Regions from separate parts of the Streptomyces sp. NPDC048254 genome, predicted to be linked through region 1. Evidence: riboswitches for the same ligand, from Rfam matches in the RefSeq annotation. Region 1 holds a riboswitch; each other region holds the start of a gene.
The links. A riboswitch is a leader RNA that binds a small molecule or an ion and turns the genes downstream of it on or off. The one in region 1 is predicted to bind S-adenosylmethionine.
Positions count from the first base shown of each region.

Region 1 (2,193 bases):
TTCTCCACCGTGAACACGCAGCCGAGCGCGAAGGACAGGACGTACAGCAGCCACAGCGCGGCATGGCCGGAGAACACGATGACCGTCAGGAGCAGGGCCTGGACCGCGTACAGCGTCTGGGTCCACAGGAGAAGGGTCCGGCGGTCGTACCGGTCGGCGACGACCCCGCCCCACAGGCCGAACAGCAGCACGGGGGCGAACTGGAGCCCGGCGATCCAGCCGAGCGCGGTTCCGCTGTGGGTGAGCGTCAGGACGAACCAGTCCAGCGCGACACCCTGCATGGCGCTGCCGATGTTGGACACCAGGCCCGTGCTCCAGTAGATCCGGTAGTCACGGACCCGCAGCGCGGCGAACACCCCTGTCGGAGCAATGCTGTTGACGGCCATGCCTCTCATTCCGACGGTTTGCGGCGGGGCGGTCGGGGGGTGCGCGACGGACGCGCCGGCGAAAAGGGCCGCGCGGCGTGTTCACGCGCTTCGAGGAGACGGAGCTGAGCTGAGCTGAGCTGAGGGGAGCGAGTGGTCAGCGACAGGTCTGGTCGAACTGGTCGGCGCGACGGCCCGCCCAGAACGGGTCGAGCCGCACGGTGCGTGCCTGACCTGCGGTCTCCATGGCCGGATCAAAGCACACGGCACAAGGTGCGTCCACCATGCGTCCCGGAACATGAGACGGTCGCGCCTTCTCGAACAGGGCGTCCGGTTGCGGCATTGACGTACGACAAAACCGATCCGTACGATCGCCAACGGCATTGAGTGTCAGCGTCAAGCCCTGGCTCGCTGACCGGCAACCCTCCCCCGCGGTGGGGTGCTCCAGGTGAAAGCCCGGCGGGATCACCGATGACTCCCGCAAGCGCGTGGCCCCGTGACCGGGGCCGGAGACGAGGAGGGACCGGCATGCGACACAGCGATCACCCGGCTGCCTCCCCCGCCGACGCCACGGCGTACTCCCGGCTCTCGCGCCGGCGCCACATAGATCTGAAGCGCTCGACCAGCTGCCTCTGTCGGCTCTGACCGGCCCGCCTGCCGCCGGCTGACCTCCGTCACCGGCCACGGCTCCTTCGCGCCGCCCTTCCCCTCGCCACCGGTCCACGGTGTCGTCCCCCTGCCTCCGTTCGCCCTCCGTCTGCACAGCGCGTCTCCCGGCCGGCGCCGATCCGGCCGGGGCCGCACGCCCCTGCACGGCCGTGCCTCGCGCCCCGAAGCCCGGCACCCCGTGCCGGGTGACACGAGTAGGAGAAAGCCCTCCGTGACTGCACTCCCGGATTTCAGACCCTCCCGATGGGCGCCCCTGGCCGCGCTCCTGACCACCAGCGTCCTGCTGACCGCGTGCGGTTCGGGCGACGACGGCTCCGGCGGCGGAAGCGGCCAGGCGAAGTCCGGCGGCACCCTGACCTTCGCGGTGGGATCCGACGCCGGCTGCGTGGATCCGCAGCAGGTCGGCAGCAACGACACCATCTATTCGGTGCGCCAGATCGTGGACTCTCTGACCGACCAGGACCCGAAGACCGGCAAGATCGTGCCGTGGCTCGCCAAGAGCTGGGACATCAGTGCCGACGCGACGACGTTCACGTTCCATCTGCGCTCGGGGGTCACCTTCAGCGACGGGTCGAAGCTGACCGCGCAGGTAGTCAAGGACAACTTCGACGCGGTGCCGGGCCTCGGCGCCCTGGGCACCCTCGCCGAGGGCTATCTGAGCGGCGTCAAGAGCACCACCGTGGTCGACCCGCTCACCGTCAAGGTGGCGTTCGAGCAGCCCAACGCCCAGTTCCTCCAGGCGACTTCGACCCACTCGCTGGGTATCGAATCCTCGGCGAGCGTCAAGAAGTCCCCGCAGCAGAAGTGCAGTGACGGCGTGGTCGGCTCCGGGCCGTTCGTGCTGAAGCAGTACGCGCAGAACCAGTCGGTCACCCTGGACAGGCGGACCGGGTACGACTGGGGTTCCTCGCTGTGGTCGAAGAAGGGCGCGGCCTATCTGGACAAGCTGGTGTTCAAGGTCGTACCCGAGGCGGGGGTGCGGGCCGGCAGTCTCCGGTCCGGGCAGGTGGACGTGATCAGCAGCGTCGGCAAGGCCAACGAGGCGGCGCTCAAGGGCGGCCAGGTCGCCCTCCGGAGCCGGGCCAACCCCGGTGTGGTGTTCGGCCTGGGGCTCAACAACTCGCGGCCCCTACTCAAGGACACGAAGGTCCGTCAGGCG
Region 1 covers NZ_JBICZJ010000015.1:113,737-115,929, forward strand. Annotated here, with positions in the region: gene ACGFZQ_RS35030 (MFS transporter) at 1-386, opposite strand, end outside; SAM riboswitch class IV at 745-858, shown strand; gene ACGFZQ_RS35035 (putative leader peptide) at 894-1,010, shown strand; gene ACGFZQ_RS35040 (ABC transporter substrate-binding protein) at 1,246-2,193, shown strand, end outside.

Region 2 (2,193 bases), on a different contig from region 1:
CTCGGTGTCCACGGAGTAGGTGCGCGGCTCGAAGCCGTCCTCGCCCCGTTCGAACTGGGTCAGGGCGGGCCGGATCAGATGCCCGCGGGCCAGCCGCAGCTGCGCGGTGCGGTAGATCGCGGCGGACATCCGGCCAAGGGCCTGGCCGTCCTGGTGACGGTGTTTGCGGACCCCCACGTCGACCTGGGCGAGGGCGTCCAGGCCGACCAGGTGCAGGGCGTCGACCAGCATGCCCAGCTCCACGCCGTAGCCGACCGGGAAGGGGAGCTGTTCGAGGAGCGAGCGGCGGGCCGCGTACTCGCCGCCGAGCGGCTGGACGAACCCGGCCAGCTGCGGCCAGTGCATGTTCAGCAGCGGGCGGGCCATCAGTTCGGTGACCCGGCCGCCCTGTCCGGCCGAGCCGGCGAGCGGGCGGTCGTACATCGCCTTGACCAGGTCGACGTCCGGGTCGGTCAGCAGCGGGCCGACGATCCCGGTGACGAAGTCGGAGGAGAAGTCACGCAGGTCGGCGTCGATGAAGCAGACGATGTCCCCGGTGGTGACGAGGAGGGAGCGCCAGAGGACCTCGCCCTTGCCGGGGACGGCGGGGATGCGCGGCAGGATCGTGTCGCGGTGGACGACCCGGGCGCCGGCCGCCGCGGCGACCGCCGCCGTACGGTCGGTGGAGCCGGAGTCGACGACCACGATCTCGTCGACGAGCGGCACCTGCCGCATGAGGTCGTGACGGATGATCGCGACGATGTCGCCGACCGTCTCCTCCTCGTTGAGCGCGGGCAGCACGACGGAGACGGACTGACCGGTGCGCTGCTTGGCGGCGAGTATCCGGTGCAGCGGGCGGTCGTTCATGGACCAGGAGCGGGTGGCCAGCCAGCGCTCGACTTCTTCCAGCACAGTCAGCGGCTCCTCACTGTCACGGTCACACTGCGAGGTGTGATCCATCTCGCGGTTCGGACGACTCTCTCAACTGTCCTGGCCTTCGGTTACAGTCTTGAACAACGCCGATGACCATCGCATGTCCGGGGGTCACCGGGCGTTGACAACTACATACCGCTCATCCAGAGGGGCAGAGGGATACGGCCCGATGAAGCCCCGGCAACCCTCCAGTCGGTTACTCGTGGATCGCTGATCACTGCTGATCAGCGTCGATCACTCGCGAGGCTCCCGGCTAGGGAAGGTGCCAAATCCGTCTCACGGCGAGATGCGTCGTGAGGAAGATGAGGAGAAAGGGCCTCGCCTCACATGGCTGTGCAGACTGCTGCGACCACCACCGACTCCACGACCGGCTCCGCGCCCGTCGATCTCGGTCCCGCCACCGCCCTGAGCTGCCGCGAGTGCGGCCACCGCGTGCCGCTCGGCCCGGTGTTCGCCTGCGAGGAGTGTTTCGGCCCGCTCGAAATCGCGTACGACTTCTCGGCCTACGACACCGAGGAGCTGCGGAAGCGGATCGAAGCGGGTCCCGCGAACATCTGGCGTTACGCGCCGCTGCTGCCCGTCCCCGCGGACGTGGCGACCAAGCCGAACATCAACCCGGGCTGGACCAAGCTCGTCCAGGCCGACAACCTGGCGAAGGAGCTGGGCGTCACCGGCGGCCTGTACGTCAAGGACGACTCCGGCAACCCGACGCACTCCTTCAAGGACCGGGTCGTCGCCCAGGCCGTCGAGGCCGCGCGCGCCTTCGGTTACACCACGCTCTCCTGCTCCTCCACCGGCAACCTCGCCGGCGCGGTCGGTGCCGCCGCCGCCCGGGCCGGCTTCCGCTCCTGCGTGTTCATCCCGCACGACCTGGAGCAGGGCAAGATCGTCATGGCCGCGATCTACGGCGGCGAGCTCGTCGGCATCGAGGGCAACTACGACGACGTGAACCGTTTCTGCTCCGAGCTGATCGGTGACTCGGCCGGCGAGGGCTGGGGCTTCGTCAACGTCAACCTGCGGCCGTACTACGCGGAGGGCTCCAAGACCCTGGCGTACGAGATCTGCGAGCAGCTCGGCTGGCGGATCCCGGACCAGCTGGTCGTCCCGATCGCCTCCGGCTCGCAGCTCACGAAGATCGACAAGGGGCTGCAGGAGCTGATCAAGCTGGGGCTCGTCGAGGACAAGCCGTACAAGATCTTCGGTGCGCAGGCCGAGGGGTGCTCGCCGGTGTCGGTGGCCTACAAGGCGGGGCACGACGTGGTCCGCCCGCAGAAGCCGAAC
Region 2 covers NZ_JBICZJ010000009.1:271,915-274,107, reverse strand. Annotated here, with positions in the region: gene ACGFZQ_RS25825 (glucosyl-3-phosphoglycerate synthase) at 1-891, opposite strand, end outside; SAM riboswitch class I at 1,049-1,221, shown strand; gene thrC (threonine synthase) at 1,240-2,193, shown strand, end outside.
Region 2: it holds a riboswitch for S-adenosylmethionine, as region 1 does, so the genes downstream of both, thrC (threonine synthase) here and ACGFZQ_RS35035 (putative leader peptide) in region 1, are expected to answer to the same signal.

Region 3 (2,193 bases), on a different contig from region 1:
AGGTCGATGCCGTCGAGGACGCGGTGGGCGCCGTACGACTTGTGGACGTCGTGGATCTCCAGGGCGGCGGGCGCGATGTCCGGTGCGGTGGTCATGCGGCGGCCTCCCGGCGTATCCGTTCCCGCAGGTCGCCGAGGCCGGTGCGGAGTTTCTGGAGGGGGGTCGGCGGCAGCGTGCGGGTGGCGCCGCGGGCGAAGTACCGCTCGACGTAGAACTGGACGACGGAGACGGCGCTGGTCAGGATCAGGTACCAGACGGTGGCCACGAGCAGCAGCGGCACGATGTCGCCGGGGTAGGTGCTGCCCATGGACTGCACCGAGCCGAAGAGGTCGAGCAGCGAGACGTAGAACACCAGGGACGTGCCCTTGATCAGCCCGATGAGCTGGTTGACGTAGTTCGGCACGATGGAGCGCAGGGCCTGCGGGAAGACGATCCGGGTGAACTGGTAGCTCTTGGGCAGGCCGAGTGCGGCGGCCGCCTCGTGCTGGCCCTGGTCGACGGAGAGGATGCCGCCGCGGACCACCTCGGCCGCGTAGGCCGCCTCGTTGAGGCTGAGGCCGACCACGGCGACCACCATGTCGGTGGCGAGTTTCGACTCGTCGAAGCTGACGAAGGACGGGCCGAAGGGCACGCCCAGGCTCAACGTCTGGTACAGGGCCGAGAAGTTGTAGAGGAAGATCAGCAGGACGATCAGCGGGATCGAGCGGAACAGCCAGGTGTAGGTCCAGCTCACCGCCCGCAGCACGGGGCTGCCGGAGAGCCGGGCGACGGCCAGCACGACGCCGCCGAGGAGGCCCAGCACGGCGCTGAGCGCGGCGACTTCGAGGGTGACGACGAGGCCGTCGAGGATGGTGGGCCGCAGGAACCAGTAGCGGAACCGGTCCCACTGGTAGAAGGGGTTGGTGGCCAGTCCGTGCGCGAACTGCGCGACGACCACCAGGACGACGGCGGTGGCGATCCACCGGCCGGGGCGGCGCAGTGGCTGAACTCGCTGTGCCTTGATGGGTTTTGACGCTTCGTCAGTGGGCGGCGGTGCCTCGGCGAGGGACACGGTGCCTGGGGGTTCGGTCATGGCGGGCTCCGGCGGAGTCGGACACCCCGGGTCCCACGGCCGGACCGCACGACCGGGCCGCATGCGGGCGGACGGCACGGTGCACGGGGGCGCGCGGGGCAGGGGGGCTGGGCGGACGGCGGCACACCGGGCGGCCGGTGCTTCGACGGGGACGCTGAGGCGCGAAGCTGCGGGAAGCCGGCGGAAGAGCCTGGTCAGACCCGACAGCGGGCGCAGCCCGGTGCGGTACACGCGCTACACAGGGCGCTGTTGACACGGAGCAGGTCGACGGCACGGTCGGCGACGAGCGGGCTCGGATACGGGCGTACGCAGCCCGAGGTGCGGCGCTCGGCCGTCCTGGAAGCTGCGTACATGTCCGTCACCTGTCACTGTCGTGCTGGCCCCCGGGGGGCCTCGCGCTTACCGAATCGTCGCTTGCCGAAACGTCATCGGTCCGGTCGTCACCTGGGGCACCCCACCGCGATGCGAGGGTTGCCGGTCAGCAAGCCAGGGCTTGACGCTGACGCTCTTGACCGTTCTGGTCCGTAAGTAACGCAGTTGCCCGAACGAATGTCAACGCCTGTCCGACTGGCGAAACGGTTCGGGCCGCTCTCACCTGCGCGGAACGCCGGGTGCGTCCGCCGCGTGGCCCGCCCAGTCCAGGATCTGGACGGCCGCGCCGGCGGCTTCCAGACCCTGGCAACGGCCGTGGTGGCGGCGGGCGATGCCGTCGAGGTCGAGGTGGGCGCCGAAGGCCGGGTGGGCGGCCAGCCGGCGGGCGTAGGCCCACAGCACCGGGTGGCCGGCGACGGCGTGCACGGCGGCGGCGTCCAGGTGATTGCGGTGCACGGTGTCGAGTTGCACCAGGGTCACCCACAACTCGACGTCTGCTGCCGTGAGTTGACCGCCGACCAGGAACTCCGCCCCGGTCAGCCGGCGCTCCAGCTCGTCCAGGGCGGCGAGCAGCACCTCCAGCGCCCCCGGGTCGCCACCCGCTCGGCCGGCGTGCTGTGCCGCCTGCTCGATGCCCTCGGCGCACAGCCGCTCGACGGCCTCGATCTCGGCCTCGGCACCGCACGGGTACAGCCGGGTGACGCCGTCGCCGAAGTGGCGGTCCAGGTCACGCAGGATGTCCCGGCTGT
Region 3 covers NZ_JBICZJ010000013.1:70,490-72,682, reverse strand. Annotated here, with positions in the region: gene ACGFZQ_RS32420 (amino acid ABC transporter ATP-binding protein) at 1-95, opposite strand, end outside; gene ACGFZQ_RS32415 (amino acid ABC transporter permease) at 92-1,072, opposite strand; SAM riboswitch class IV at 1,463-1,586, opposite strand; gene ACGFZQ_RS32410 (glutathione S-transferase C-terminal domain-containing protein) at 1,664-2,193, opposite strand, start outside.
Region 3: it holds a riboswitch for S-adenosylmethionine, as region 1 does, so the genes downstream of both, ACGFZQ_RS32415 (amino acid ABC transporter permease) here and ACGFZQ_RS35035 (putative leader peptide) in region 1, are expected to answer to the same signal.